3 regions of the Rhodopseudomonas boonkerdii genome follow, and region 3 is predicted to be linked to each of the others. Evidence: predicted binding sites of a transcription regulator. Region 3 holds the regulator's gene; each other region holds the start of a gene.

Region 1 (10,133 bases), 470 kb from region 3:
CGGCGGCGTCGGTGTTGCCAATGCGGTCCGGAGCCATATCGACCGGCGCCGTGAGGTGATCGCCGCGCTGAAGGCGCTCGGCGCCACCGGCCGCGACGTGTTCGCGGTGTATCTGACGCAGGTGATGGTGCTCGCGGTGATTGGCTCGCTGATCGGTCTCGCGCTGGGCGCGATGCTGCCTTTCGCCATCGTGGGGCTGTTCGGCCATCTGCTGCCGCTGCCGGTGGTTCCAGCGCTGCATCCCGGTGCGCTGGCACTGTCGCTGCTTTACGGGTTGCTGACCGCGCTTGCCTTTGGCCTGTGGCCGCTGGCGCGGGTGCATGATGTTCCCGTCGCAGCGCTGTTCCGCGATGCTGCGCATACCGAATCGAAGCGGCCGCAGGCACGCTACATCGCCTGGATGGCACTGGTCGTTTCGGTGCTGATCGCCATCGTGATCGGGCTTGCCTATGACAAGCGTATCGCCGCCATCTTCGTGTTGTCGTCGTTTGTGGTGTTTGTTTTGCTGCGCGGGATCGCCGGCATGCTGATGGCCATTGCCCGGAAACTCCCGCGTCCACGCATGACCATGCTGAGGCTCGCCATCGCCAATATCCATCGGCCGGGTGCATTGACACCCTCGGTCGTGTTATCGCTCGGCCTTGGTCTCACGGTGCTGGTGACCGTGACCCAGATCGACGGCAATCTGCGCCGCCAGTTCATGGCCTCGTTGCCGGAGAAGGCGCCGTCGTTCTATTTCATCGATATCCCCTCCACCGATGCGGATCGCTTCACGACGTTCCTCAAGGACAAGCAGCCGCAATCGACGGTGGAGGAAGTGCCGATGCTGCGCGGTCGCATTGTGGCCGCGCGCGGCGTCAAGGCGGAGGATCTCAAGCCCTCGACCGATGCGGAATGGGTGCTGCAGAGCGATCGCGGCATCAGTTACACCAATGAGATTCCGCGTGGATCGAGGGTGGTGGAAGGCGAGTGGTGGCCGAGGAACTACAGTGGCCCCCCGCTGGTGTCGTTCGAGAAGAAGCTCGCCGATGGCCTCGGTCTCAAGCTCGGCGATGATGTTGTGGTGAATGTTCTGGGCCGTGACATCTCGGCCAGGATCGGCAGCCTGCGCAGTGTCGACTGGCAGAGTCTCGGAATTAACTTCGTCCTGGTGTTTTCGCCGAACACGTTCCGTGGTGCGCCGCATACGCATATCGCGACCTTGACCGAGCCGCAGGGCGCTCCCGCCCAGGATGCCGCGCTGGTGAAGGCGGTGGCGGACGCCTTTCCGATGGTGACGACGGTGCGGGTGCGCGAAGCGCTCGATACGGTCGGGGCGGTGATCACCAATCTGACGCTCGCCATCCGCGGTGCCAGCGCGGTGACGCTGCTGTCGGCGATCCTGGTGCTGTCAGGCGCGCTCGCCGCCGGCCATCGCCACCGCGTTTATGACGCCGTCATCTTGAAGACACTCGGCGCCACCCGCGCACGTCTGCTTGGCGCCTATGCGCTCGAATATCTGATGATCGGCTTCGCCACCGCGGTGTTCGGCGTCATCGCTGGGTCGGTGGCGGCATGGCTGATCGTCACGCGGTTGATGAATCTGAGCTTCGCATGGCAGGCCGGCAGCGCAGCCGGCGTCGTGCTGGCGGCGCTTATTGTCACAGTGGGCCTCGGTCTGCTGGGTACGTTGGTAGCCCTGACCCGGAAGCCTGCCACCGTATTGCGGAATTTGTGACCCGTTTCGGTATCATGCGGTCACTGCAGTGCGCGATTCGGTCCAAACCATGGAGAATCGACCGACGCTCGCGACGAGACGGTTGACCCGGTTTCGCGCAGATCTGTTGCGGAGCGACATTCCGCCACGCGTGGAAGCTTGCAGCGAATGTGTTAGTTTACCACATACCCTTTGGGTCAGGCCTTCAGCGTTTGTGTCGAGATTTTCATCCCGAACGGCGTTGAATCTGGGATACAATTCGAACCAGCGACGCACACCCTTTGCGGGCGCCTGGACAACTTATCGAGGTTTCGACCATGTCGGATCTAGACCGTAACTACGCCTCTCCCTTCGGCCGTGCCGCCACGCGTGACACCGCCGCGGTCGATGCAGGCCTGCGCTCCTACATGCTGCGCATCTACAACTACATGACCATCGGCCTGGCCATTACCGGCTTCGCCGCTTTGGGCGTGTATATGGGCGCCGTCACCGACGCCTCCAACGCCGTCGCCCGGGTCGGTTCGACCCACCTGTCGGCGTTCGGCTATTACATGTTCGCCAGCCCGCTGAAGTGGGTTTTCATCGCCGCCCCGCTGGTGATGGTGTTCGCCATCTCCTTCGGCATCAACCGGTTGAAGCCGGCCACCGCGCAGCTCCTGTTCTGGGTGTTCGCGGCGCTGATGGGCGTGTCGCTGTCGTCGATCTTCCTGGTGTACACCCACACCTCGATCGTGCGTGTGTTCTTCATCACGGCGGCCTCGTTCGGTGCGCTGAGCCTCTATGGCTACACCACCAAGCGTGACATGACGGGCATGGGCTCGTTCCTGCTGATGGGCCTGTTCGGCATCATCATCGCGAGCATCGTGAACATCTTCGTGGCGTCGTCGATGCTGCAGTTCGTCGTCTCGGTGGTCGGCGTGCTGATCTTCGCAGGCCTCACTGCCTACGACACCCAGCGCCTGAAGAACGATTACATCTACGGCTACGCCTCGCAGGGTGGTGATATCGCAGAACGTGCGGCCATCACCGGCGCGCTGTCGCTGTACCTGAACTTCATCAACCTGTTCACGCTGCTGCTGCAGTTGCTCGGACAGAGAGAGTAAGTTCCGCGCGTCGCGGAAACGATCGAAGCCCCGGCCAAAAGCCGGGGCTTTTCTTTTGTCCGGGGCAGACTTACGGTTCCACCATGACCGAGATCAGCATCCGCGCGGCGACTGCCGCTGACCTTCCCGCCATCACTGCCATCTACGAAGACGCGGTTCTTCACGGCACCGCGACCTTCGAGATCGATCCGCCGGATCTCGCCGAGATGACAAGGCGCTTCGAGACGCTGGCGAATGGCGGCTTTCCCTATTTCGTGGGAACCGATGGCGATCAGGTGCTGGGTTACGCCTATGCCGGTCCCTACCGGCCGCGTGTCGCCTACCGCTTCACGGTCGAGGATTCGATCTATCTCGCCCCGGCGGCGCAGCGCCGCGGCATCGGCGGCAAGCTGCTCGCGGCGCTGATCGAGGCTTGCGAGGCAAAAGGCTTTCGGCAGATGATCGCGGTGATCGGCGACAGCGCCAATGCCGGCTCGATCGCCGTCCACGGCAATGCCGGCTTCCAGATGATCGGCACCCACCCGGATGTCGGCTTCAAATTCGGCCGCTGGCTCGACACCGTAGCGATGCAACGCGCACTGGGCGACGGCAGCGGGACGCTGCCCTAACACTTCCGCGGTCGCTACGCGCCGGCGATGGCCCCAGAGATCACACCACAGCCAGCTTGCGATCGATCACCAGCAGCACCCGGTCAAGTTCATGCCCGCGGCGGAGGATCATGCCGGTGGCGGAGATCACGCTGTACATGCCCTGTTTGCGTGTCAGTTTCGGATCCTTCTCGATCCGGTAGATCGGCATTTCCGAGGAGCGGCGGAATACCGAAAACACGGCGCGGTCGCGCAGAAAATCGATCGCGTAGTCCCGCCACTCGCCGTCGGCGACCATGCGTCCGTAGAGATTGAGGATTCGGCTGAGCTCGATGCGGTTGAAGCTGACGACAGGCGCGGGCGCCGGGCCTGTCGTCGTGCGATTCGCGACGGGGTCATTGTCTCCCGGAATCATGTGCATCGGCGCCTCCTGTCACATCACCTACATGATTGCGCCATCTGTCATTCGCCGCAAGGGCCGGGCCGTGAAGCGGGCAGTAGAAACCTCCCGTCACGGGAACGTTAGGCGAATCTTATTGCCGCCCAATTTTGGCCCATCGGACGCCCTTGTGACTTTCTACAAAGAGACACTGCGTCGGGTCCGGTTCTTTCGGTCTCGGATTCCTCAGCCCCCAGCCCCCCGTGGTCGACGGGATCGGGCCCTGCGCAGAGAGTAGATAAATCCCCACTGGGCCAACGTAAGTTGGTCCTTTTCTTTTTTGGGGGGCCATCCGGTCGGTCCGGCTGTGCACGTCGAGCGACCGCGCTCAACGACAATGAGGGATTTTTGCCAGCGGGATTTATTGCAGCGAGGTAAACGCTGCGCCGCGCATGGGGCCCGGCCTGTCGCGCGAGCCGTCCTGCACATAGACGACCGCCGCATCGACGCCGTCGCGCGACACATTCTCCAGCGGCACCGTCCAGCTGGCGGCGCTGCCGTTCCAGTCGCCCACCTTCAGCCAGTTGCGAACCACATTGTAGTAAGTGAGTTCGCGTCCGCGATTCTCGCCGCGGCCGACCGTAATCGGTACCGACCTCGACACCGAACAGATCCATACCTCGCCGTGGTTGTAGTTGGATGCTTCGGTGGACGCGGCGACGGTGACGTTCACATGCTTGCCGGATACGGAGATCGACACCGGCACCGTCATCACCGACGTCCTCTGCTTGGTGGCGCCGATGGCATCCTTGATTTTTGCCGCGTCGCTGCCGATGACCTGCGTCGCGCCGTTGACGACCGCCTGCGGCGTATAGATGTCGCGATCGCCGCGCATCTGAGAGTAGGCCTTCTGGCGCGCGCTGAAGCGCGAATCGGCCAGCGTGTCCTTCCAGCCGAGATAGTCCCAGTAATCGACCGGCATGCTCAGCGCGATCACCGAGGGATCCCGGGCAAGATCGCCAATGATCCGGTCCGCCGGCGGGCAGGATGAGCACCCTTGCGAGGTGAACAGCTCGACGACGGCGCGCGGCTGCGTCTGTGTGCCTGCGGCGAACGCGTTGTGACCGAACATGACGGCGATGCAGGCTCCGAGAGCGCCAGTCCATCGAGGTGTGTCACGGAGAGATTTCATCAAGACGTGTCGCGTTCGAAGTTGGACAAACCAGATACAGGCGAACCGGACAGGTGTCGCTCGATGGATATCAAAACAATCGTGCCGCCGATCACGCCGGAGCATGATCTGATCCGAAACCGAATCCATTTTTCGGGATCATGCCAAATGCAGAAGGCGGCCCTTCTTAGGCCGCCTTCCAATCACTAGCCACTCACTTCGAGGTGAGGCACGACGTCACAGCCGCTGCGGGTTACGCGGCGAGCTGACGCAGCACATAGTGCAGGATGCCGCCGTTACGATAGTATTCCAGCTCGTCGAGCGTATCGATGCGACAGAGCAGGGGCTCCTTGTGCACCGAGCCATCGGGCGAGGTGATTTCGGCGATCAGCTGCTGGCGCGGCTTGAGATCGCCGACGAGGCCCTGGATGGTGACCTTTTCGTCGCCCTTAAGGCCGAGCTTCTTCCAGGACGAGCCATTCTCGAAGGTGAGCGGCAACACGCCCATGCCGACAAGGTTCGAGCGGTGGATGCGCTCGAAGCTCTCCGTGATCACGGCGCGAACGCCGAGCAGGCGCGTTCCCTTGGCCGCCCAGTCGCGCGACGAGCCGTTGCCGTACTCGGCGCCGCCGAAGATCACCAGCGGCACCTGCTCGGCCTGATACTTCATCGCGGCATCGTAGATCGACATCGCTTCGCCGTCGGGCCAGTGCTTGGTCATGCCGCCTTCCGGCACGTTGCCGTCGGCGCCCTGCATCATGAAGTTCTTGATGCGGATATTGGCGAAGGTGCCGCGCATCATCACTTCATGGTTGCCGCGGCGCGTGCCGTACTGGTTGAAGTCGGCGGGACGCACCTGATGCTCCGACAGATACTTGCCGGCGGGCGAGGTGAGCTTGATCGAACCGGCCGGCGAGATGTGGTCGGTGGTGATCTTGTCGCCGAACAGAGCCAGGATGCGTGCGCCGACGATATCGGTGGTTGGCGCGGGCTCCTTCTTCATGCCTTCGAAGTAGGGCGGGTTCTGCACGTAAGTGGAGCTCATGTTCCACTTGTAGGTCTCGCTCTCCACCGTCTTGATCTTCTGCCAGTTCTTGTCGCCGTCGAACACGTTGGCGTACTTCTTCTTGAAGATCGTCGAGGTGACGTACTTCTTGATGAAGGCATTCACTTCCTGCGCGGTCGGCCAGATGTCCTTCAGATAGACCGGCTTGCCATCCTTGCCTTCGCCGATCGGCTCTACCGCGAGGTTCTTGGTCACGGTGCCGGCGAGGGCATGGGCGACGACCAGCGGCGGCGAGGCGAGATAGTTCGCCTGCACGTCGGGCGAGACGCGGCCTTCAAAGTTACGGTTGCCCGAGAGCACGGCGGCGGCGACGATGCCGTTCTCGTTGATCGACTTCGAGATCTCTTCCGGAAGCGGGCCGGAATTGCCGATACAGGTGGTGCAGCCGAAGCCGACCAGGTTGAAGCCGACCTTGTCGAGATCGAGCTGCAGGCCCGAATTGGCGAGATATTCGGCGACGACTTGCGAGCCCGGCGCCAGCGAGGTCTTCACCCACGGTTTGGCCTTCAGGCCCTTGGCGACGGCATTGCGGGCGAGCAGGCCGGCGGCCACCAACACGCTCGGATTCGAGGTGTTGGTGCAGGAGGTGATGGCGGCAATGACGACATCGCCATGGCCGAGATCGAAGTTCTTGCCTTCGACCTTGAAGCGTTCGGTGGCGTTGCTCTTCTTGTATTCGCCGGCCAGCGCGGTTGCGAAGCCTTCCGCAATGGCAGGCAGCGCGACGCGGCCTTCCGGACGCTTCGGACCGGCCATCGACGGCACCACGTCACCGAGATCGAGCTTCAGCGTTTCGGTGAACACCGGATCCGGCGACTTGGCGGTGCGATACAGGCCCTGCGCCTTGGCATAGGCTTCGACGAGCGCGACGCGCGCAGCCTTGCGGCCGGTGGTCTTGAGGAAGTCGACGGTTTCGCTGTCGACCGGGAAGAAGCCGCAGGTCGCGCCATATTCCGGGGCCATGTTGGCGATGGTCGCCTTGTCGGCGACAGAGAGATAGTCGAGGCCGGGGCCGTAGAATTCAACGAACTTGCCGACCACGCCGAGCTTGCGCAGCATCTGGGTGACGGTGAGCACGAGGTCGGTGGCGGTGACGCCTTCCTTGAGCTGGCCCGAGAGCTTGAAGCCGACCACGTCAGGCAGCAGCATCGATTGCGGCTGGCCGAGCATCGCAGCTTCCGCCTCGATGCCGCCGACGCCCCAGCCGAGGACGGCGACGCCGTTGACCATCGTGGTGTGCGAATCGGTGCCGACCAGCGTGTCCGGATAAGCGACTTCGAAGGTGCCGGTGGTGCGGCCGACCTTCATCTTCTGCTTCTTGGTCCAGACGGTCTGGGCGAGATATTCGAGATTGACCTGGTGGCAGATGCCGGTGCCGGGCGGCACCACGGAGAAGTTCGAGAAGGCGCTCTGGCCCCACTTCAGGAACTCGTAGCGTTCCTTGTTCTGCTTGTATTCTTCGGCGACGTTCTTGCCGAACGCCTTGTTGTCACCGAAGAAGTTGACGATCACCGAGTGGTCGATGACCAGATCGACCGGGACCAGCGGGTTGATCTTCTTCGGGTCGCCCTTCAGTGCCTGCATTGCGTTGCGCATCGCGGCCAGATCGACCACGGCCGGAACGCCGGTGAAGTCCTGCATCAGCACGCGGGCGGGGCGGAACGAGATTTCGTGTTCGAGCTTGCGCTTCCTGGCCCATTTGGAGAAGGCGATGATGTCCGCCTTCTTGACGGTGCGGTCGTCTTCGTTGCGCAGCAGATTCTCGAGCAGGACCTTCATCGAATAGGGCAGTTTCGAGATGCCGGTGAGGCCGTTCTTTTCGGCCTGGGGCAGGCTGTAATAGACGTATGTTTTGGTGCCGACCTTGAGGGTCTTGCGGCACTTGAAACTGTCGAGCGAGGTCATGTGAAGGGGTCCCAATCCAGTTGACAGACACCCCGGGCGGGGTGCCGAAACACCATCGGCGGCGTGGCCGTTCGCTTGCGGGCGCCGATTGTGTGCTGCATCAATGCCGGGCTTATAGAATCTTTCTAGAGGCACCGCCACAGCGACAATCGTTTGCAGCCCTGCGAAATGGTGCAACAACGCCGCGGGACTTCTGAACCAAATCAGTGGGCTATGGAAGGGTGACGATGCGGCTGGCGGGCCAGGGATTGCGGTGCGTGCGCGCAGGCCGCGAGGTGTTTGCAGGCCTCGATTTCGAGGCATTGGCGGGCGAGGCGGTGGCGGTGGTGGGTCCCAACGGCGCCGGCAAGACGTCCCTGCTGCGGCTGATTGCGGGGCTGCTTATGCCGTCTGGCGGAACGATTGCGCTGGCGGGCGGCGACGTCGAGCTGAGCGTCGCCGAGCAGGCCCACTACCTCGGTCATCGCGACGCCCTGAAGCCGGCGCTGACGGTGGCGGAAAACCTTGGTTTCTGGGCCGAATTCCTGGGCGGCGCGGCCTCGGAGCCGTCTGCTGCGCTGGAGGCGGTGGGGCTCGGCCACGCCGCTCAGCTGCCGGCGGGCGTCCTGTCCGCGGGCCAGCGGCGTCGGCTTTCGATCGCCCGGCTGCTGACGGTCAAGCGCCCGATCTGGTTGCTGGACGAGCCGACCTCGGCGCTGGATGCAGGCAGCCAGAAGGTGTTTGCAGGGTTGATGACGGCGCATCTGGCCGGCGGCGGCCTGATCGTGGCGGCGACCCATACGCCGCTCGGGATCGCGGCGCGGGAATTGCGTGTCGGGGGTGAGGCGTGAGTCCCATCGCAGCAAAGATGCAATCGTGCTCGGCCAGTTGTGCCCCCCCGCGGGGGGGAAGGAAGCTACCGAGCGTCTGGCATCGGGAGCGCCTCTCATGACCGCGCTGCTCGCCATCGCCCGCCGCGACATCCGCATCGCGCTGCGCGTCGGTGGCGGCGCGCTGATCGGGGTGCTGTTCTTCCTCACCGTCGTCGTGCTGATGCCTTTCGCGATCGGTCCTGATCTCAATCTTTTGATGCGGCTCGGTCCTGCAATCCTCTGGCTCGGCGCGCTGCTGGCGAGCCTCCTCACCCTGGATCGCCTGTTCATGGCCGATCACGACGACGGTTCGCTCGATCTCATTCTGATGAGCCGTACGCCACTGGAATTCACCTGCGCCGCCAAGGCGCTTGCGCATTGGCTGGCCGCCGGCGTCCCGCTTGTCGTCGCCACGCCGGTGCTCGGCCTGCTCCTCAATCTCGACGCCACTGCGACGCTATCCGTGGCGCTGACGCTGCTGGTCGGCACCCCTGCGCTGACCTTCACCGGCATGATCGGCGCCGCGCTGGCGGTGACGCTGCAGCGGGGCGGCCTGCTGCTCGCCGTACTGGTGCTGCCGTTGTCGATCCCGGTGTTGATCTTCGGCGTTGCCGCATCGAATGTGGCCATCGCCGAACAGGGCACGATGGCGTTCGGAACGCCGTTCTCGATCCTGTGCGCAATCTCGCTGGCGAGTCTCGTGATCGGACCATTCGCCGCGGCGGCAAGCCTGCGGCATGGGATGGATTGAGCGAGGCCGATCCATGGCAACCCGCGGTGAATGAGAATAAGTTGCATTGATCGCGGGCGCGGCCGCGACTAGTGGAAATGCCATGACGCTGACCGAACTTGCCAACCCGACCCGGTTCCTGTCCCTCACGACCCGCATTCTGCCATGGCTTGCGATGCTCACCGGCGCGCTGCTCGTGATTGGCCTCTATCAGGCCGTGCTGGCGCCGGACGACTACCAGCAGGGCGCGACGGTCAAGATCATGTTCATCCATGTGCCGAATGCCTGGCTGGCGATGTTTGTCTGGGGCGTGATGAGCGTGGCCTCGCTGGGCACGCTGGTGTGGCGCCACCCGCTCGCCGATGTCGCCGCCAAGGCGGCGGCGCCGATCGGCGCGGCCTTTACGTTTCTCGCACTGGTGACGGGTTCGCTGTGGGGCCGGCCGATGTGGGGCACCTATTGGGAATGGGACGCCCGGCTGACCTCGGTGCTGATCCTGTTCCTGATGTATCTCGGCCTGATCGCGTTGTGGCGCGCGGTGGAAGATCCCTCGCGCGCGGCCCGCGCCGCCGCCGTGCTGACGCTGGTCGGCGCCATCAATATCCCGATCATCAAGTTCTCCGTCGACTGGTGGAATACGCTGCA
Region 2 (10,133 bases), 670 kb from region 3:
CTCGGGGCCCGACGTCGCAAGGGCCACAAAGGGCGAGACCTCGATAAGGCGGCGATACTGGGCTGTGACGCGGTCAGCGACCTTGGCCGTGGACGCCTCTGCCACATCGTCGAAGCGGCCATAAATGGCTTCCAGTTGTTCGACGCTCTCGATCATTGCCATGGCCATTCTCCCTTTCGCAGGGCGGATTAGCGCAGCGTAATCCGCTCTTCTTCGTCGCACATATTCGGCCGGCGGATTACGCCGGAGTTTATCATCGGGCGCGCTTCGCGCGACCCGTTGGGCTAATCCGCCCTACGGCCGTTGATCGCGTGTATCAGCTCCAAGGCATGCGCCTCCACGGTGCCGACATTATTGATCGTCACATCTGCGCCAGATGTCTCGACGCTGCGCCTGAGGCGGTCGCTGATCGGCCCATCGCTGGCGCGGCCACGTGCCGCAAGCCGTACCGCGAGAACGTCCGGCGGCGCCGTGATCGACACCACGATCACATCGGCATAGGCCGCACGCAATGCCGGGATAGCCGTGCGCGAGACATTGGCAACCACATTGCGCCCGGCCCTGAGATCGTCGTCGATCGTTCGAGGCAGTGCGTAGCAGAGGCCGTGGGCTTCCCAATCGACGGCGAAGGCGCCATCCGCCTTCGCGGCGTGAAAGGCTTCCGGCGTCACCTGCTCGTTATTCTCGTAGGCAGACGCCTCGCGCGTCACCACACGACGAACGAACACGACATTCTCATCGTCGGCCAGTGCGGCCTGTGCCAGACCCAGCAGCGTATCCTTGCCGGCACCGGATGGGCCTACGACCAGCACCAGCCGGCCGGGTCCGATCTTCGCCGCTGCGTCGGGGGCCGCTGCGAGACCCGTCATGCCACGCGCCGCCCTTCCCGCCACACGCTGCGCACGACCGGCACATCATGGGCGACATGGACACGAATGACATCCGCCCGCTTGCCTACCGCGATTTCACCGCGATCCGTCAGGCCGACCGCTTCCGCCGGCCGCTTGGTGACCGTGCGAACGGCGCTGGCGAGATCGATGGCCGGCACCTTCGTCGCAAGCTGCAGCGCCCCCATCAAGAGGCTCGACGGCACGTAATCCGACGACAGGATATCGAGCATGCCTTCGCGGGCGAGATCGATGGCGGCGATATTGCCGGAATGCGAGCCGTTGCGAACCACATTCGGTGCGCCCATCAAAATGCCGATGCCGGCCTTGTGCAGGCCATGCGCCGCTTCGAAAGTGGTCGGGAACTCTGCCACCGACACTTTGTCCGCGACCGCCTCACTGACATTGCCGTCCGTGGTGTCGTCATGACTTGCCAGCGGGATGTTGTTGGCATGGGCCAGCGCCACGATCGCACGCGTATTGCCGGCCGCATATTGCTGCTGGCAAGCGAGCCTGTTGGCGAACAGCAAATCGAGTTCGGCGTCGGTCTTGCCGCTCTTGCCGCGATAATAGGTGCGCAGCTTCTCCTCGTCGCGGAACTGACGCTGACCCGGCGTGTGATCCATCAGAGACATCAGCCGCACCTCGGTCTTGCCGAGCAGCGCCTTGGCTTCCGTGACAACGGAAGGCATCGGGATCTCACAGCGCAGATGCAGGAAATGTTCGACCCGCAGCAGGTCGGCCTTGCCGGCATTGGCGATGGAATCGACCAGCAGCTCGGCATAACTATCGATGCCCTGGCTCGAATCCTCGCAACCGACCCGCACGGAGTCGAGCACCGTGGTGATACCCGACGTGGCAAGCTGGCCGTCATAGGAAACCACAGCGGAGATCGGATCCCAGAACACCTTTGGGCGTGGCATGAAATGCGCCTCGAGGTGATCGGTATGCAGCTCAACCAGACCCGGCATCACCAGATCGCCGCGCGCATCTTCAGCACCGCGGGGCGCATCGCCTTCGCCGAATTCGGCGACGCGGCCATCCGCAAAAGCAACCCAGCCCTTGTCGATGACACGATCAGCCAGAACGAGCTTGGCGTTGCCGATGACAATTTCAGTCGATGAAGCGCTCATGGTCTCCCTCTCAGGCGGCAGCGGCGAAGGACGTGACGTCGATCAGCCGGTCCGCGATCAGATGCCGCACTTCGTCGTCATGGACAATGGCCACCATGGCCACACCGGCACGTTTTTTCTCAGCGACGAGATCGACCACCACAGCACGATTGACTGCATCCAGCGAGGCCGTCGGCTCGTCCAGCAACAGGATCGGCAGGTCCGAGATGAAGCCGCGCGCGATATTGACGCGCTGCTGTTCGCCGCCGGAGAACGTCGATGGCGGCAGCCACCACAGACGCTCGCCGATATTCAGACGCTTCAGAAGGCTACCCGCGCGCGCATGCGCCTCCTCGCGGTTGATGCCGGCATTGAGCAGCGGCTCGGCAACCACGTCGATCGCGGCCACACGCGGCACGGCTCGCAGGAACTGACTGACATAGCCGATGGTATCGCGGCGAACGCTGAGGATCTGGCGTGGCTCGGCGCTGGCGATATCCACCCATGTACCGAGATGCCGCACGGTGATGGCGCCGCCATCGCAGCGATAATTGCCGAAGATCATTTTCAGGATCGATGACTTGCCCGCGCCTGACGGACCAGACAGCACGACACACTCGCCGGCATTCACATCAAAACTTACACCATGCATCACCGGCAGCCGCACACCGCCCTGGAGGTGCATCACGAAGGTCTTCTCGGCATTTCGGAGTTCGATCATCGCAGTCATGGTGTCCTCACGCCGGCAGGATCGAAGAAACAAGCAGCTGGGTATAAGGCTCGCGGGGATCGTCGAGCACCTGATCGGTGAGACCGGTCTCGATCACCCGGCCGCCTTGCATCACCATCACGCGATGCGACAATAGCCGCGCGACAGCGAGATCGTGCGTGACGACGATGGCCGAGAGGCCGAGCTCGCCGACCAGCGAGCGCATCATATCCAGCAGGCGAGCCTGGACGGAAACATCGAGACCACCAGTCGGCTCATCCATGAAGACAAGGCGCGGCTCGGTGACGAGATTGCGCGCGATCTGCAGGCGCTGCCGCATGCCGCCGGAATAGGTCCGCGGCGCGTCGTCGATACGCTCGGCCGAAATCTCGACGCGTTCGAGCCAGGTCGTCGCGGTCTCGCGGATCTTGCCATAGTGATTATGGCCGACAGCCATGAGGCGTTCGCCGACATTGGCGCCGGCAGAAACCGCCATGCGCAGGCCCATCGCGGGGTCCTGATGAACGAAGCCCCAATCGGTACGGAACAGCAGGCGGCGCTCGGCCTCGCCCATCGCAGCGAGATCGCGCGTAACGCCGTCGCGCATGCGATAGGACACGCGGCCGGTGTTCGGCGCGAGCTGCGCCGAGAGAAGCTGCAGCAGGGTCGATTTGCCCGAGCCGCTTTCGCCGACAATGGCGAGAACTTCGCCGGGATAGAGCTTGAAGGAAACGTCGCGGCAGGCCTGCAGCTTGCCATAGGTCTTGCCGAGCCCTTCAGCGATCAGCAACGGCGCGTCGTCCTGCAATGTCGTGGTGCGATCAAGCATGACGGTTCTCCGCATAAGGAGCGGCGTTTTCAACCCCACGATGGCCTTGCGCCTGCCGCGTCTCGCAGTAGTCGGTATCGGAGCAGACGAACATGCGGCTGCCCTGGTCGTCGGTGACAACCTCGTCGAGATAGGAATCCTCTGCGTTGCAGAGCGCGCAGCAAGCCTTGTGCTTGTAGGGCTCGAACGGATGATCCTCGAAGTCCAGCGACTGCACCTTGGTGTAAGGCGGGATCGCATAGATGCGCTTCTCGCGGCCGGCACCGAACAATTGCAAGGCCGGACAATTGTCCATCTTGGGATTGTCGAATTTCGGCGTCGGCGACGGGTCCATCACATAGCGTGCATTGACCTTGACCGGATAGGCATAGGCCGTGGCGATGTGACCGAAGCGGGCGATGTCTTCATAGAGCTTCACATGGATCAAGCCATATTCGCCGAGCGCGTGCATGCGCCGCGTCTCGGTCTCGCGCGGCTCCAGAAAACGCAGCGGCTCGGGAATTGGTACCTGATAAACCAGCACCTGTTGCGCGCCGAGTTTTGCTTCCGGAATACGATGGCGCGTCTGGATCACCGTCGCGTCCTGCGTGCTCGTAGTAACTGCAACACCCGCTGTTTTCTCGAAGAATTTGCGGATCGAGATCGCGTTCGTCGTATCGTCCGAGCCCTGGTCGATGACCTTGAGCTGATCATCCGGTCCGAGAATGGACGCGGTGACCTGCACGCCGCCCGTGCCCCAGCCGTAAGGCATCGGCATTTCGCGGGACGCAAACGGCACCTGATAGCCGGGGATCGCGATCGCTTTCAGAATCGCGCGACGGATCATCCGTTTGGTCTGTTCGTCGAGATAGGCGAAATTGTAAGACGGCGCGTTCATTCCGCAGCCTCCTGCATGGGCTCTGGCGCTTCATTGGCCTCGGCGAACTCCCTGCGCAGCTTGCGCAGCAGACCGAGCTCGGATTGGAAGTCCACGTAATGCGGCAGCTTGAGGTGTTCGACGAAGCCGGTGGACTGCACATTGTCGGAATGCGACAGCACGAATTCCTCGTCCTGCGCCGGCGCCTTGATTTCCTCGCCAAGTTCACGCGCACGCAGCGCGCGATCCACGAGCGCCATCGACATCACCTTGCGTTCGCACTGACCGAAGGCCAGACCATAGCCGCGGGTAAAGCACGGCGCCTCGGTGTCGGAGCCCTTGAACTGATTGACCATTTGACACTCGGTCAACGTGATCGACCCCAGAGGCACCGCAAAGCCAACATCCTCAGCCACGAATTCGACCTCGACTTCACCGAGGCGGATTTCGCCGGCGAAGGGATGGTTGCGGCCATAGCCGCGCTGCGTCGAGTAACCGAGCGCGAGCAAGTAACCCTCGTCGCCACGGGCGAGGTTCTGGAGGCGCAGATCGCGGTCGGCCGGAAAGCTGAGCGAATCGCGCGTGAGATCACCGACGGGCTGTTCCGGATCTTCGGGAGGTGATTGCTCGATCAGACCGTCGCGGCCGAGAATGTCCGTGACGCGTGGCATAATACCCGGCTCCGCATCGGCCACGACATTCGGAAGGTCCGGCGATCCCTCGCCCATCAGCGCGGAATCGAGCAGACGATGCGTATAGTCGAAGGTCGGGCCGAGCACCTGCCCACCCGGCATGTCCTTGAAGGTCGAGGACACACGGCGGCGCACCTGCATCTTCGACGTATCGACGGGCTCACTCGAGCCGAAGCGCGGCAGCGTCGCGCGAAAGGCACGCAGCAGGAAAATAGCCTCGATCATGTCCCCGCGCGCCTGCTTGATGGCGAGCGCAGCCAGCTCGCGATCGTAGAGCGAGCCTTCGGTCATCACGCGGTCGACCGCAAGACCGAGCTGATTGGAGATCTGATCCAGCGAGACTTCCGGCACACTGCGATCGCCACGGCGCTCATGCGCCAGCAAGCGATGGGCATTTTCGATGGCGCGTTCGCCACCCTTGACAGCAACATACATATTCAGCCCTCCCGCATCCTGATACGCGTGGTGCGCGGCAAGGCGACAATGGACTCGCCGGAGACGAGCAACAGATCGATGCCGCGCGGAAATAGCTTTGCATTCGCGGCGAGACGCTCAACCAGATCGGGCACACCAATCGCAGCACGCAGTATTGTCGCGCCATCGATACCAGGCCCACTCAGCTCATAGGCCGGACCGACACTCAGGCTCACGGCCTGCAGAATGATGGTAGTCGAGCGATCCGGATACTCGCCAGAACCGAGCGCGAAACGATCGAAGGCGGGTAGATTGATGGGATCGGCGATCACCGCGAAGCTGGATGCAGCGGAGTCCGCAATTACAGGCGCACTGGTATGAAACTTGATCCACTTCGCCACGTCTTCCGATGCTGCCAGTTTCCCATCGAGCCAGACCGGCGTGTCCTGATCGAACAATGTCAGCGCGATTGCTGCCGCCCCGCGCATCATCGGTGCCGGCACGCCAGACACCGCGCGAACGAGCTGGACGCTGCCAGGACGCGCCATGGCATCCATCACCGTACGAAAGGTGGACTGCGCGGCGAGAACCTTGTCGGCGAAGCCGGCCGGCATTTCTGCAACTGTTGTCATGTCAGCTCTCCCCGCGCACGAGCGTGTAGAAATCCACCTTGGTGGCCGCGGTTTCTTCAGCCCTGCGCTTGCGCTCCGCGACGACGCGCATACGCAGCGGAGCAAGGACCTTCGCCTCTACGGCGCTGGCGAATTGAGATGTCTGGATCAGCGCATCGCATAGCGCGATCAGCTGCGCCTTGGTGCCATCGCGACCGAGCGTGTAGCCGAAACCGACTTCGCCCGAGCTGAGGCGCACCGCGGCGCGCGATACCGTCGCCTCGCCGAGATTGAATGGCGCACCGTCGCCCCCAATACGGCCGCGCAGCATCACCAAACCGTTTTCCGGAGTTCGCAACTGTTCGTGATCGGGCACGGCGACATCGGCGAAACGCCGAGCGATGTCCGCCGTTGGAGAATGCCCAAGTACGCCCATTGCCTCTTGGCGCCGCGCCTGCAGGTCGCTTGAAGGGGTTTGCATCATGTCACCATCGCTCGACAAGTTGTATGGTTTACTAGACAACTTCATAGAAGGAGGCAATGACCGTTTCGTGACAGCGACATGATTTTTCGCTATCGCTGATGCGACGGACATTCAGGGACTGATTTGTGACCATTCAAGACAAGCCGACCGGCGTCGCCTTGTGGCGGCATGTGGCCGATGGCATCGAGCGCGGTATCGCCGATGGCCGTTTTCCAGCCGGCGAAAAACTGCCTGGCGAAACCGAGCTGGCCGACACCTATCGTGTCAATCGCCACACCGTACGCCGTGCACTGGCAACGCTGGCCGAACGCGGACTGGTGCGCGCCGAGCGCGGCAGCGGCACCTATGTAGAGGCACCGAAGCTCGCTTATCCACTGCGGTCGCGCACGCGCTTTTCGGAAAACGCCCGTGCCGGCGGCCGCGAGCCCGCGGGCCAGCTGATTGGCGCCTCGGACGACGTAGCGACACGGGAACTGGCCCGGCAACTCGGCCTGAAGACCGGCGCACCGCTGATTCGCCTGGAAGCACTGCGCCTCGCCGACAAGACGCCGATCTGCGTCGGCACCAACTGGCTGTCAGCGGAGCGTTTCCCCGATTTCGGCAAGGTCTATGAGCGCGTGCGTTCGATGACGAAGGCGCTGGCGCATTACGACATCAAGGACTATCGCCGAGCCTCGACCCGCGTCACCGCGGGGATCATCGACGCGACCGATGCCACACGTCTCGGTGTCGCGCTGGGACGTCCCATCCTGGTCGTCGATTCTCTCGATGTCGACGCCGATGGCACGCCGCTGCACTTCACGCATTCCCGCTTCGTGGCGGAGCGCGTGGAATTCGTCATCGACAACAGCCCGCTGTAATCAGAACGGATCGGCGCCAAGGCCTTGGACATCCGCTGGCCGCGGGCCCGGCGCGGGCCACAGGAAGCGACGATCCTTCTCCGCGATCACGACATCGTTGATGCTTGCCTCGCGGCGGCGCATCAGGCCGGCTTCGTCGAATTCCCACTGCTCGTTGCCATAGGAGCGATGCCAGGTGCCGTTGTCGTCGTGCCATTCGTACTGAAAGCGCACGGCGATGCGATTATTATCGAAGGCCCAGAGATCCTTGATCAGGCGATAGTCGTGTTCCTTCGCCCATTTGCGGGTGAGGAATTCGACGATCGCCGGACGGCCCTGGAAAAACTCGCCACGATTGCGCCAGGTAGAGTCCTCGGTATAGGCTAGCGATACCCTGACCGGATCGCGCGAATTCCAGGCATCCTCGGCCATGCGAGCCTTCTGGGCGGCGGTCTCGCGGGTGAATGGCGGGAATGGTGGACGGGACATGAGACACCTCGGTTTCGATTTTTAACCGAAGTGTAGTCCCGAATTTTAAAGAGTCGATGGCGTCTCGCCTATCGCCCGATCGCTAAAGCTGATCGGCCTTCATGGCTGTTCGCAGCGCCTTCGGGATCGGCCGCGCGCGGCCGCCGGAGACGAAAGCGACCTTTACCCTGGCTTCCAGCAGCAGCTCATCGCCGCGGCGCACTTCCTGATGCAGCGTGATCGAGGCGCCCTTCACGTCGAGCGGGCGCGTCAGCACGTCGAGCAGATCGTCCATCTTCGACGGCTTGAGGAAATCGAGCTGCATCGCGCGGACGACGAAGGCAAAACCCGGCGCCTCGTTCTCAGCTTCAGCGAACAATGCATGCTGATCGGCGCCGAGCAGCCGTAGATAGTTGGTCCGCCCGCGCTCCATGAAACGCAGGTAATTGGCGTGATAGACGATGCCCGAGAAGTCGGTGTCCTCGTAATAGACCCGCACCGGCATGCGGTGGATGCCATCGGCGATAATGCCGTCGAGCGGATTGGAAACTGCGTTCATCGTTCAATCCTCCTCCCCGCCAAACAGCCCGATCTGCCCGACATCGCGCTTCGGCTCCGCCAATCCGAGATGCTTGAACGCGTGCGAGGTCAGCAGGCGTCCGCGCGGGGTGCGCTGGAGGTAACCGCACTGGATCAGATAAGGCTCGATGATGTCCTCGATGGCGTCGCGCGGTTCGGACAGCGCGGCGGCCATGGTTTCGACGCCGACGGGGCCACCGCCATAATTCATGGCGATGGCGGTGAGATAGCGGCGGTCCATGGCATCAAGGCCGGCACTATCGACTTCGAGCGCGCTCAGGGCATGGTCGGCGATCTTGCGATCGATGGCGGCGGCATCGGCCGCGGAGGCGAAATCGCGGACGCGGCGAAGCAGGCGGCCGGCGATGCGCGGCGTGCCGCGGGCACGACGCGCGATCTCGTTGGCCCCTTCGGGCGTCATGCCGATCTGCAGCACGCGGGCGCCACGGGTGACGATCTTTTCCAGTTCGTCGATGGTGTAGAAATTCAGCCGCAGCGGAATGCCGAAACGGTCGCGCAGCGGATTGGTGAGAAGACCCGCGCGCGTGGTGGCGCCAACCAAGGTGAATTTCGCCAGCTCGATCTTCACCGAACGCGCGGCCGGGCCTTCACCGATGATGAGATCGAGCTGGAAATCCTCCATCGCGGGATAGAGCACTTCCTCGACATTCGGGCTGAGGCGATGGATTTCGTCGATGAACAGCACGTCGCGTTCTTCGAGATTGGTGAGCAACGCGGCGAGGTCGCCGGCCTTGGCAATGACGGGCCCCGACGTCGCGCGAAAACCGACGCCGAGCTCGCGGGCGACGATCTGCGCCAGCGTGGTCTTGCCGAGACCGGGCGGGCCGACGAATAGCGTGTGATCGAGCGCCTCGCCGCGCTTGCGGGCGGCGTCGATGAAGATCTGCAGATTGGCACGCGCCTGTGCCTGTCCGACGAAATCGGACAGTGCCTGCGGGCGAAGGGCGGTGTCGCCGACATCGTCGGAGCGCCGCTCCGGTGTCATCAGGCGATTGGGTGGCGTATTCATGCGGACAGCCTAGCACACCGACAGATTCCGGATAACCGCTGCCGCGCAGCGGTTTCCGGAATGACTTCGCTACGCTCCGTCACTTCGCGAGTTCCTTCAGACCCAAACGAATGAGCATCGCCGTCTCGGCATTCTCACCGGCGCTGCGCGATGCCGATGCGACCGCGGCAGCCGCCTGCGGCTGGCCGTAACCGAGATTGACGAGCGCGGAGATGGCATCGCTGACGGCGCGCGGCGCGTTTTCATCGGCGACGGCGCCGGCGAGTTGTGCGACGACGGGATCGACCGACGCGAAAGCCGGCGCCTTGTCCTTCAGTTCAGACACGATGCGTTCGGCGACCTTCGGGCCGACACCCGGCGTGCGCGCGACGGCTGCCTTGTCGCGTAGCGCGATGGCATTGGCGAGCTCGGCCGGCGGCAGTGTCGAGAGGACTGCGAGTGCGACACGGGCACCGACGCCCTGCACGGTCTGCAGCAGGCGAAACCATTCCCGCTCGATGTCGGAGCGGAAGCCGAACAGCTTGATTTGGTCTTCCCGCACATAGGTCTCGATGGAGAGCACAGCTGCTCCGCCAGCCTGCGGCAGCGCCTGCAGCGTGCGCGCGGAGCAATGCACCTGATAG
Region 3 (10,133 bases):
CACGGACTATCTCTCGAAGGCTTCGGCTGACTGGAAGTCCAAGGTCGGCACCGGCACCGCGGTCGAATGGCCGGTCGGCGTTGGCGCCAAGGGCAACGAAGGCGTTGCCGGCAACGTTGGCCAGACCAAGAACGCCATCGGTTACGTCGAATACGCCTATGCCAAGCAGAACAAGCTGACCTATGCCGGTCTGATCAACAAGGCTGGCAAGCCGGTGCAGCCGACCGTCGCCGCCTTCCAGGCTGCTGCTTCCAATGCTGACTGGGCCAAGGCTCCAGGTTACTACGTGATCCTGACCGATCAGCCGGGCGATGCTTCGTGGCCGATCACCGCTGCGACCTTCATTCTCATGCACAAGACCCCGACCGACAAGGCGGCGTCGGCTGAAGCGCTGAAGTTCTTTAAGTGGTCGTTCGAGAAGGGCGGCAAGGCCGCCGAAGAACTCGATTACATCCCGATGCCGGACTCGGTCGTCAAGCTGATCGAGAAGACCTGGTCTTCGGACATCAAGAGCTAAGCTGTGGCTCTTCGGCGGAGGAGAGGGGCATCTCTCCTCCGCTTCTTTCCAATTGATTTATTTCGTCTCTTTTCTTGATCGGACTTCGCGCCCTGGCAGGCCCATTCAGGGTGTCATGTTTCGGGTATCAGGTAGTAACTTAGGGGACTGGGCGTGGCAGATATGGCCGTACAGAGCTCTTCGATGGACGCCGCTGGACCGTATGATCGCGCCAAGGCGCTCAATGCATTCAAGACCGGCGACCAGGTTTTCTATTGGCTGACGCGCATTTCAGCGCTCTCGGTTCTGTTCATTCTCGGCGGTATCATCCTGTCGTTGATTGCCGGCGCATGGCCGGCGCTCAAGGAGTTCGGCTTTTCCTTTCTGTTCACGCAGCGCTGGGCGCCGTCCGCAGATCCGCCAGTGCTCGGCGCGCTCGGCCCGATCTACGGTACGCTTGTCACCTCGGTGATCGCCATGGCGATCGCCATCCCGGTCGGCATCGGCATCGCTATCTTCCTTACCGAATTGTGCCCGCAGTGGCTGCGTCGCCCGATCGGCATGGCCGTCGAACTGCTCGCCGGCATTCCCTCGATCATTTACGGCATGTGGGGCTTCTTCGTGCTTGGCCCGTTCCTGGCCAATCATTTTCAGCCCTTCATGATCGCGACCTTCGAAGGCGTACCAGTGCTTGGCACTATCTTCGCCGGTCCGCCGTCCTATCTCTCGCTGTTCAATGCTTCGCTGATCCTTGCCATCATGGTGCTGCCCTTCATTACCTCGATCTCGGTCGATGTATTCAAGACGGTGCCGCCGGTGCTGAAGGAGGCGGCTTACGGCGTCGGCTGCACCACCTGGGAAGTCGTCCGCAATGTCGTCATCCCCTATACCCGCGTCGGCGTGATCGGTGGCGTCATGCTGGCGCTCGGCCGTGCACTCGGTGAGACAATGGCGGTGACCTTCATCATCGGTAACTCGTTCCGTATCACCGGCTCGTTGTTCGGTCCCGGCACGACGATCTCCGCGGCCATCGCCTCGGAATTCGCGGAATCCGATGGCTTGCATCAGTCCGGCTTGATCCTGCTCGGCCTGCTGCTGTTCATCCTCACCTTCCTGGTGCTCTCAGCTGCTCGGCTGATGCTGCTGCGCCTCGAAAAGAAGGCTGGTAAGTAACATGAGCCTCAATCCGATTTACGTTTCGCGGCGTCGCAACGACAAGATCGTTCGCATTCTCTGCCTGGGTGCCGCTGTGTTCGGCGTTACCTGGCTGGCTCTGATTCTGTTCACGCTTTTCTATAATGGTATCGCGGGCCTCAGCGTCCAGATCTTCACCCAGAACACGCCGCCTCCCGGTTCGACCGAGGGCGGCCTGCTCAACGCGATCGTCGGTTCGGTCATCATGACCGTGATCGGCGTCGGCATCGGTGCGCCGCTTGGTCTGTTCGCTGGTACCTACCTCGCGGAATATGGCAAGCACGACAAGCTCACCTCGGTGATCCGTTTCATCAACGACGTGTTGCTGTCGGCGCCCTCGATCATCATCGGCCTGTTCATCTATGGCGCGGTGGTGGTGCCGATGCGGGGTTTCTCGGCCATCGCAGGCGCGCTGGCGCTTGCCGTGATCGTGATCCCGGTCGTGGTCCGCACCACCGAGGACATGCTCGGTCTCGTGCCCAACCCGCTGCGCGAAGCGGCTTCGGCGCTTGGGCTGCCGCGCTCGCTGGTGATCAAGCGGATCGCCTATCGTGCGGCACGTGCCGGCCTTATCACCGGCGTGCTGCTGGCGACTGCCCGCGTCGCTGGTGAAACCGCGCCGCTGCTGTTCACTGCCTTGAGCAACCAGTTCTTCAGCCTGGATCTCTCACGCACGATGGCCAACCTGCCGGTGACCATCAACAACTTCGTCCAGAGCCCCTACGAATACTGGAAGCAGCTCGCCTGGAGCGGTGCGCTGATCATCACCCTGACCGTCCTTGCCCTGAACATTGGCGCGCGCATTCTCGGCGCCGAGAGGAAAGCAAAATGAGTGATCTCTCTCTTTCCGCCGGCAATCCCGGCGTCTCGATGCCGTCGCTCATGCCGCAGACCGATGCGCGTCCCAAGGTCAGCGTGCGCGATCTGAATTTCTACTACGGCGAACACCACGCCCTGAAGAAGATCAACCTGAATCTCGCCACCAACCGCGTCACCGCCTTCATCGGGCCGTCGGGCTGCGGCAAGTCCACGTTGTTGCGCATTTTCAACCGCATGTATGACCTCTATCCGGGGCAGCGCGCGGAAGGCCAGGTCATGCTGGACAGCCAGAACATTCTGGATCCGAAGCTCGATCTCAACCTGCTGCGCGCCCGTATCGGCATGGTGTTCCAGAAGCCGACCCCGTTCCCGATGACGATCTATGAAAACATCGCCTTCGGTATCCGCCTGTATGAGAAGATTTCCAAGGCGGAGATGGATGTACGCGTCGAGAAGGCGCTGCGTGGCGGTGCGCTCTGGAACGAGGTCAAGGACAAGCTGAACGCCTCGGGCCTCAGCCTGTCGGGCGGCCAGCAGCAGCGTCTGTGCATCGCGCGCACCATCGCGGTGCGTCCGGAAGTGATCCTGTTCGACGAACCTTGCTCGGCGCTCGATCCGATCTCGACCGCCAAGGTCGAAGAACTGATCGACGAACTCAAGGATCAGTACACGATCGCCATTGTGACCCATAACATGCAGCAGGCGGCGCGCGTCTCCGACACCACCGCCTTCATGTATCTCGGTGAGCTGGTCGAATTCGATCAGACCAACAAGATCTTCACCTCGCCGAGCGACCGCCGCACTCAGGATTACATCACCGGCCGTTTCGGCTGACGCGATCAACTCGCGAGAGGATTGAGCTATGGCTTTTGAACATACGACTAAGGCCTTCGACGACGATCTTCAAGAACTGACCCGTCTCGTCGCCGAGATGGGAGGCCTCGCCGAGCGTCAAATCGTCGAATCCGTCGACGCCCTGATCCGCCGTGACGTAGCCCTGGGCGCGCGCGTGGTGGCGACCGACGCGGAAATCGACCAGCTGCAACGGATGATCGAAGAGCGTGCCGTTCTCACCATCGCCAAGCGTCAGCCGATGGCGGTGGACCTGCGCGAGATCGTCGGCGCGCTTCGCGTTGCCACGGATCTCGAGCGCATCGGCGATCTCAGCAAGAATATCGGCAAGCGTGTCAATGCGCTGGATAGCGATTTCCACCCGCTGAAGCTGATCCGCGGCCTCGAGCATATGACCGATCTGGTGAATACCCAGGTCAAGGCGGTGCTTGACGCCTATGCCGCGCATGACCTGCCGGCAGCGATGAGCGTATGGAAGGGCGATGAGGAAATCGACGCGATCTGTACGTCGCTATTCCGCGAGCTTCTCACTTACATGATGGAAGATCCGCGCAACATTTCGTTCTGCATCCATCTGATGTTCTGCGCCAAGAACATCGAACGGATTGGCGATCACGCGACCAATATCGCCGAGACCGTATTCTACATGATCGAAGGTCAGCAGATGGTCGACAAGCGTCCGAAGGGCGACATGACCAACTTTGCGACACCGGCGAGCTGAGGCTCGCCGCGACGTCCCTGAACGAAAGATAGGAACGAGCCATATGAACGCGCGCATTCTGGTAGTGGAAGACGAGGAAGCTCTGACCACACTGCTGCGCTACAATCTCGACGCCGAAGGTTACGATGTCGAGACGGTTGCCCGCGGCGACGATGCCGACACCCGCTTGAAAGAGCGCGTACCGGACCTCGTGGTCCTCGACTGGATGCTGCCGGGGTTGTCCGGCATCGAACTCTGCCGTCGCTTGCGGGCGCGGCCGGAAACCAAGGCGCTGCCGATCATCATGCTCACCGCCCGCGGTGAGGAGAGCGAGCGCGTTCGTGGCCTCGCCACCGGCGCGGACGATTACATCGTCAAGCCATTCTCCGTCCCGGAGTTGCTGGCCCGTGTGAAGGGTCTCTTGCGTCGTGCGGCACCGGAACGTCTTGCCACCGTACTTGCCTTCGGCGATATCGAACTCGACCGCGACAAGCGCCGGGTCGTCCGTGCGTCGCGTCCGATCGATCTTGGTCCGACCGAATATCGGCTGCTTGAGTTCTTCCTCGAGCATCCCGGCCGCGTGTTCAGCCGCGAACAGCTGCTCGACAGTGTCTGGGGCCGCGACATCTATATCGATGAGCGCACGGTCGACGTTCACATCGGTCGTCTGCGCAAGCTGCTCAATCCGGCCGGCGAGCCCGATCCGATCCGCACCGTTCGCGGCGCCGGCTATGCGCTCGATGATCGTTTCGACAAGGCGGCGGAGTAACTCTGCTTCCATACGGTTCGCCCTCATCCAGAGGAGCGGCCGTAGGCCGCGTCTCGAAGGATGGATACGGAACGCCCACAACTCATGGTTCGAGACGGCGCTGCGCGCCTCCTCACTATGAGGGCGGAGATGATGGCTCTTCCCGATAGCAAAATACGAAAAATGCCCGGCTCGTCGCCGGGCATTTTTGTTAGCTCATTACTCTTTCGCTTACCGCGGCGGCTTCGGTGCAGTGCGACGGCGATCCGCTGCCGGCTGATAGGCGATGCGCGAATGGTGCGCGCAGTAAGGAGCGCCCGCCACGGCCTTGCCGCCGCAGAAATAGAAATCGGAACTGGCCGGATCGCCGACCGGCCAGTGGCAGGTGGCGTCGCTGAGTTCGACGAGCTGCAGGCGTTGGCTGATCGGGATCACATTGTCGACCGCGATCGGATCCGGCTCCATCTCGACGTCGTAGTTGTGCGCCAGCGCAGTGTTGCCACGGGCCACGGGGCGCGGCATTCGCACCATTTGGGCCGGTCGCGGCTTGCGCGGGCGCGGCGCGGCGGACGAAGGGCTCTTGGCGCGGCCGGACAGGCCGAGCCGATGCACCTTGCCGATCACGGCGTTACGGGTGACGTTACCGAGTTCCGCTGCAATCTGGCTGGCGGAAAGGCCGCCCTCCCAGAGTTTCTTCAGCTGTTCGACGCGATCGTCGGTCCAAGTGATTACCGTCATCGCCAAATCCCTTCGTAGGCGTCGGGCCGGATCGGCTCCGACGCTGCGACTTGAAATCGTCAAAAACCTCGCTGTCAGAATCCCTTAGCGCTCACCGGATGCATGACTGCTTCCGGCCTTACGCCGTACCGATAGTGTATAAGGGTCTACTGCCGCACGAGATGTCGTATCCGACAAGCCAAAAACTACATGATGCCGCGACTCACGCGCAAGAGTCGGCCGAGTCACATCCACATGCTTTGTGTCAACCAAGCAGAAAAAGCGGCTTTTTGTGCGCCCCGGGGTGGCTTGAAAGCCACTATGCGCGGTTGACACCCCGGGTGGCCCCCATAGAATATCGCGCGCGTGCCGCCCGAGAAGGGCGGCACGTTTCGTTTTGAGGGTCCGCTGCCCCGTGTCGCACTGTTGTCATCGATAGTGCCCGACATCGGTGGGGGCCACAGGCTGATTGATCGGAACCGTTATGACCAGCAACGCACCATCCTCGCAAATTTCTCAGGCTCACCTTCTGCCTGTCTTCGCGCGCGCAGATGTGGCGTTCGAGCGCGGTGAGGGGGCCTGGCTGATCTCGACGACCGGCGAGCGCTATCTCGATTTTACCAGCGGTGTTGCGGTCAATTCGCTCGGTCACGCGCATCCGCATATGGTCGCAGCGCTGCAGGAGCAGGCCACCAAATTGTGGCACATGTCGAACCTGTTCAAGAGCCCGGATGGTGAGCGCCTCGCCGCGCGGCTTTGCGAAAATTCGTTCGCTGATTTCGTGTTCTTCGCCAATTCGGGTGCGGAAGCGATGGAGTGCGCGTTGAAAGTGACGCGGCACTATCATTTCTCCAAGGGGCATCCCGAGCGCACGCGCATCATCACCTTTGAAGGCGCGTTCCACGGCCGCACGCTCGGCACGCTCGCCGCGACCGGCGCCGCCAAGTATCTCGAAGGCTACGGGAAACCGCTGGAAGGCTTCGACCAGGTGCCGCTTGGCGATCTCGATGCGGTGAAGGCGGTGATCGGTCCGGAGACCGCCGGCATCCTCATCGAGCCGCTGCAGGGCGAAGGCGGCGTGCGGGCTGCGTCCAATGTGTTCTTCAAGGCGCTGCGCGAGCTGTGCGACAAGAATGGCATCCTTTTGATCTTCGACGAGGTGCAGACCGGCATGGGCCGCACCGGCACGCTGTTCGCCTACCAGCGTCTTGGCGTGACGCCGGATGTGATGTCGCTGGCCAAAGCACTCGGTGGCGGTTTCCCGATAGGTGCTTGCCTTGTCACCGCCGCTGCGGCTGAAGGCATGGCGCCGGGCTCGCATGGCTCCACCTTCGGCGGCAATCCGCTCGCCGTCGCGGCGGCGAACTCCGTGCTCGATGTGATGCTGAAGCCCGGTTTCTTCGATCAGGTGACGAAGATGGCGCTGTTGCTGAAACAGAAACTCGCCGGCGTGGTGGATCGTTATCCTACTGTGCTGTCAGAAGTGCGCGGCGAAGGCATGCTGGTCGGCCTCAAGGCCGTGGTGCCTGCTGCTGACCTCGTCGGTGCGCTGCGCGATGCCAAGCTGCTCACCGTGGGCGCGGGCGACAATGTCGTGCGCTTCCTGCCGCCGCTGATCGTGACCGAGTCCGATATCGACGAAGCCGTGCAGCGCCTGGAGCAGGCCTGCGTCGTGCTCGCAAAGGGAGCCGTGTGATGAGCACGACTCCACGGCACTTCCTCGATCTCACGGCTGTCCCGGCCAACGAACTCCGCAACATTCTCAACGCAGCCGGTGCCATGAAGGCGAGGTTGAAGAGCAATGGTGCAGATCCCGATCGCCCGCTGAAGAACAAGACGCTCGCGATGATCTTTGAAAAGCCCTCGACGCGCACGCGTGTGTCTTTCGAGGTCGGCATGCGTCAACTCGGCGGCGAAGTCGTCATGCTCACCGGTGCCGAAATGCAGCTCGGCCGCGGCGAGACGATTGCCGACACGGCGCGCGTGCTGTCGCGCTTCGTCGACATCATCATGATCCGCATCCTCAATCATGACGCGTTGATGGAGCTGGCGAACAACGCCACCGTGCCCGTCATCAACGGCCTGACGCGTTTCTCGCATCCGTGCCAGGTGATGGCCGATGTGATGACCTACGAGGAGCATCGCGGTTCCATCAAGGGCCGTACTGTGGCCTGGGTCGGCGACGACAACAATGTGCTGATGTCCTGGGCCCATGCCGCCGAGCGCTTCCAGTTCAAGCTCAACATCGCGACTCCGCCGCAACTCTCGCCGAAGAAGGCGTTCAAGGACTGGGCGAAGGCATCCGGTGCAAATATCACCTTCTCCAACGATCCCGATGCCATGGTGAAGGGCGTCGATTGCGTCGTCACCGATACCTGGGTGTCCATGGGCGACAAGGAAGGCGAGACGCGCCACAACCTGCTGCGCCCGTATCAGGTCAATGAGCGCTTGATGGGTTTCGCGAACAAGGACGCGCTGTTCATGCACTGCCTGCCCGCCCATCGCGGCGAGGAAGTCACTGACGAAGTGATCGACGGACCGCAGTCGGTGGTGTTCGACGAAGCCGAGAACCGTCTGCATGCGCAGAAGGGGATTCTGGCGTGGTGTCTGGGCGCGGTGGGGTGAAAGCACCCGCTCACTGTCATCGCCCGGCTTGACCGGGCGATCCAATACATTCTGACATCAGCGATAGACCCATAGTACTTGATACTGGATGTCTACTGGATTCCCCGCTTTCGCGGGGGATGACAGTCATTGTGTGCTCAGGCGGCTGCCTTCTTCGGCGCGAACCGTCCGTAGAACGTCTCGCCCTTCGCCGCCATTTCCTCCAGCAGTTTGGGCGGCGTGAACCGCGAGCCGTACTTCTTCTCCAGCTTGTGGCAGAGCTCGACGAATTTCTTGGTGCCCATGAAGTCGATATAGCTCAGCGTGCCGCCGGTGAACGGTGCGAAGCCGAAGCCGAGGATGGAGCCCACGTCGGCCTCGCGCGGGTCGACGATCACATTGTCCTCGACCGTGCGGGCGGCTTCCACCGCCTGCACCACCAGGAAACGCTGCTTCAGCTCCTCGACATCGAGCGTGTCGGGATCGAGCGCCTTCGGCAGCAACGGTGCGATCCCTTTCCATAGCGCTTTCGAGCCCTTGCCCTTCGGCGGATACTCGTAAAAGCCCTTGCCGTTCTTGCGGCCAAAACGCTCCTGCTTTTCCACCATCTCGACGATCAGCTTCTTCTGCGCTTGATCGACCGCCTGCGAGCCGAGATCGGCTTCGGTGGCCTTCATGATCTTCAGCACCAAGTCGAGCGCGATCTCGTCCGACAGCGACAGCGGACCGACCGGCATGCCGGCCATTTTGGCGGTGTTTTCGATCATCGCCGGCGGCACACCTTCGAGCAGCATTTCGAGGCCTTCGGCCGTGAAACGCAGCACGCAGCGATTGGCGAAGAAGCCGCGGCTATCATTCACGACGATCGGGGTCTTGCCGATGACGCGGACATAATCGAGCGCGGTGGCGAGCGCGACATCGCCGGTGTTCTTGCCGACGATGATCTCTACCAGCATCATCTTCTCGACCGGCGAGAAGAAGTGGATGCCGATGAATTTCGACTGGTCGGTGAATTCCTCGGCCAGCGAGTTGATCGGCAGGGTCGAGGTGTTGGAGGCGATGATCGCGCCTTCCTTCAGCAGCGGTTGCACCTTCTTGTAGATCTCGGCCTTGACGGAGCGATCCTCGAACACCGCTTCGATGACCAGGTCGCATTCGCGGATCACTTCGAAATCGGCCGTCGCGGTGATGCGCGACATCAGCGCGTCGCGATCGGCTTCCTTGGCGCGGCCCTTGGCGATCAGCCCGTCGATGACAGACTGGCAATGCGTGCGGCCCTTATCGGCCGAGGCTTGATCACGATCGATCAGCACCACCTCGATGCCACCCTTGGCTGAGACATAGCCGACCGACGCGCCCATGAAGCCGGCGCCGATGATGGCGAGTTTCTTGACCTTGGTCGGCGGCACGTTCTGCGGACGGCGTGCGCCTTTGTTGAGCTCCTGCATGGAGAGGAACAGGCTGCGGATCATCGCCGCCGCTTCCTTCGTCTGCAGGATATGGGCGAAATAGCGCGACTCCACGCGCAGCGCGGCGTCCATCGGCAGCTGCAGGCCTTCATAGACACACTGCATGATCGCGCGGGCGGCCGGATAGTTGTCGAAGGTCTCGCGGCGATAGATGGCGTTGCCGGCCGGGAACATCATCATGCCCTGCTTGGAATAGACGGGGCCGCCAGGCAGCTTGAAGCCCTTCTCGTCCCACGGCGCGACGGGCTTGCCGCCGGCCTTGATCCATTCCTTCGAGGTCTTGATCAGATCAGCAGCTGGCACCACGGCACCGACGATGTTCATCGCCTTGGCCTTGGCGAGATTGACCTGATCGCCTTTCAGCAGCATCTGCATCGTGTCCTGCGGCTGCAGCATGCGCGCGAGGCGCTGGGTGCCTCCGCCGCCGGGGAACAGGCCGACCTTGATCTCGGGCAGGCCGAGCTTCGTCTTCGGGTTCTCCGCAGCTACGCGATAATGGCAGGCGAGGGTGAGCTCGAACGCACCGCCGAGGGC

The links. The regulator PhoB, encoded in region 3, activates phosphate uptake and scavenging genes when phosphate is short. The targets are predictions, from matches to a motif close to TGTCATNNANCTGTCAT.
Region 1: the regulator PhoB is predicted to act here: its motif matches at 3,818-3,834, upstream of E0H22_RS00815 (DUF2794 domain-containing protein).
Region 2: the regulator PhoB is predicted to act here: its motif matches at 6,651-6,667, upstream of phnF (phosphonate metabolism transcriptional regulator PhnF).

The regions. Positions count from the first base shown of each region.
Region 1 is NZ_CP036537.1:171,880-182,012, reverse strand. Features, by position in the region: gene E0H22_RS00830 (ABC transporter permease) at 1-1,717, shown strand, start outside; gene E0H22_RS00825 (Bax inhibitor-1/YccA family protein) at 2,014-2,799, shown strand; gene E0H22_RS00820 (GNAT family N-acetyltransferase) at 2,883-3,407, shown strand; gene E0H22_RS00815 (DUF2794 domain-containing protein) at 3,448-3,807, opposite strand; gene E0H22_RS00810 (DUF1223 domain-containing protein) at 4,187-4,957, opposite strand; gene acnA (aconitate hydratase AcnA) at 5,190-7,907, opposite strand; gene ccmA (heme ABC exporter ATP-binding protein CcmA) at 8,135-8,737, shown strand; gene ccmB (heme exporter protein CcmB) at 8,835-9,509, shown strand; gene E0H22_RS00790 (heme ABC transporter permease) at 9,592-10,133, shown strand, end outside.
Region 2 is NZ_CP036537.1:1,313,233-1,323,365, reverse strand. Features, by position in the region: gene E0H22_RS06160 (pyridoxamine 5'-phosphate oxidase family protein) at 1-162, opposite strand, end outside; gene phnN (phosphonate metabolism protein/1,5-bisphosphokinase (PRPP-forming) PhnN) at 285-869, opposite strand; gene E0H22_RS06150 (alpha-D-ribose 1-methylphosphonate 5-triphosphate diphosphatase) at 866-2,020, opposite strand; gene phnL (phosphonate C-P lyase system protein PhnL) at 2,031-2,729, opposite strand; gene phnK (phosphonate C-P lyase system protein PhnK) at 2,737-3,537, opposite strand; gene E0H22_RS06135 (alpha-D-ribose 1-methylphosphonate 5-phosphate C-P-lyase PhnJ) at 3,530-4,414, opposite strand; gene E0H22_RS06130 (carbon-phosphorus lyase complex subunit) at 4,411-5,520, opposite strand; gene phnH (phosphonate C-P lyase system protein PhnH) at 5,523-6,131, opposite strand; gene phnG (phosphonate C-P lyase system protein PhnG) at 6,133-6,594, opposite strand; gene phnF (phosphonate metabolism transcriptional regulator PhnF) at 6,720-7,454, shown strand; gene E0H22_RS06110 (nuclear transport factor 2 family protein) at 7,455-7,922, opposite strand; gene ybgC (tol-pal system-associated acyl-CoA thioesterase) at 8,005-8,460, opposite strand; gene ruvB (Holliday junction branch migration DNA helicase RuvB) at 8,464-9,510, opposite strand; gene ruvA (Holliday junction branch migration protein RuvA) at 9,590-10,133, opposite strand, start outside.
Region 3 is NZ_CP036537.1:643,509-653,641, forward strand. Features, by position in the region: gene pstS (phosphate ABC transporter substrate-binding protein PstS) at 1-517, shown strand, start outside; gene pstC (phosphate ABC transporter permease subunit PstC) at 671-1,669, shown strand; gene pstA (phosphate ABC transporter permease PstA) at 1,671-2,522, shown strand; gene pstB (phosphate ABC transporter ATP-binding protein PstB) at 2,519-3,343, shown strand; gene phoU (phosphate signaling complex protein PhoU) at 3,372-4,082, shown strand; gene phoB (phosphate regulon transcriptional regulator PhoB) at 4,126-4,830, shown strand; gene E0H22_RS03025 (GcrA family cell cycle regulator) at 5,041-5,547, opposite strand; gene E0H22_RS03030 (aspartate aminotransferase family protein) at 6,011-7,222, shown strand; gene argF (ornithine carbamoyltransferase) at 7,222-8,151, shown strand; gene E0H22_RS03040 (3-hydroxyacyl-CoA dehydrogenase NAD-binding domain-containing protein) at 8,289-10,133, opposite strand, start outside.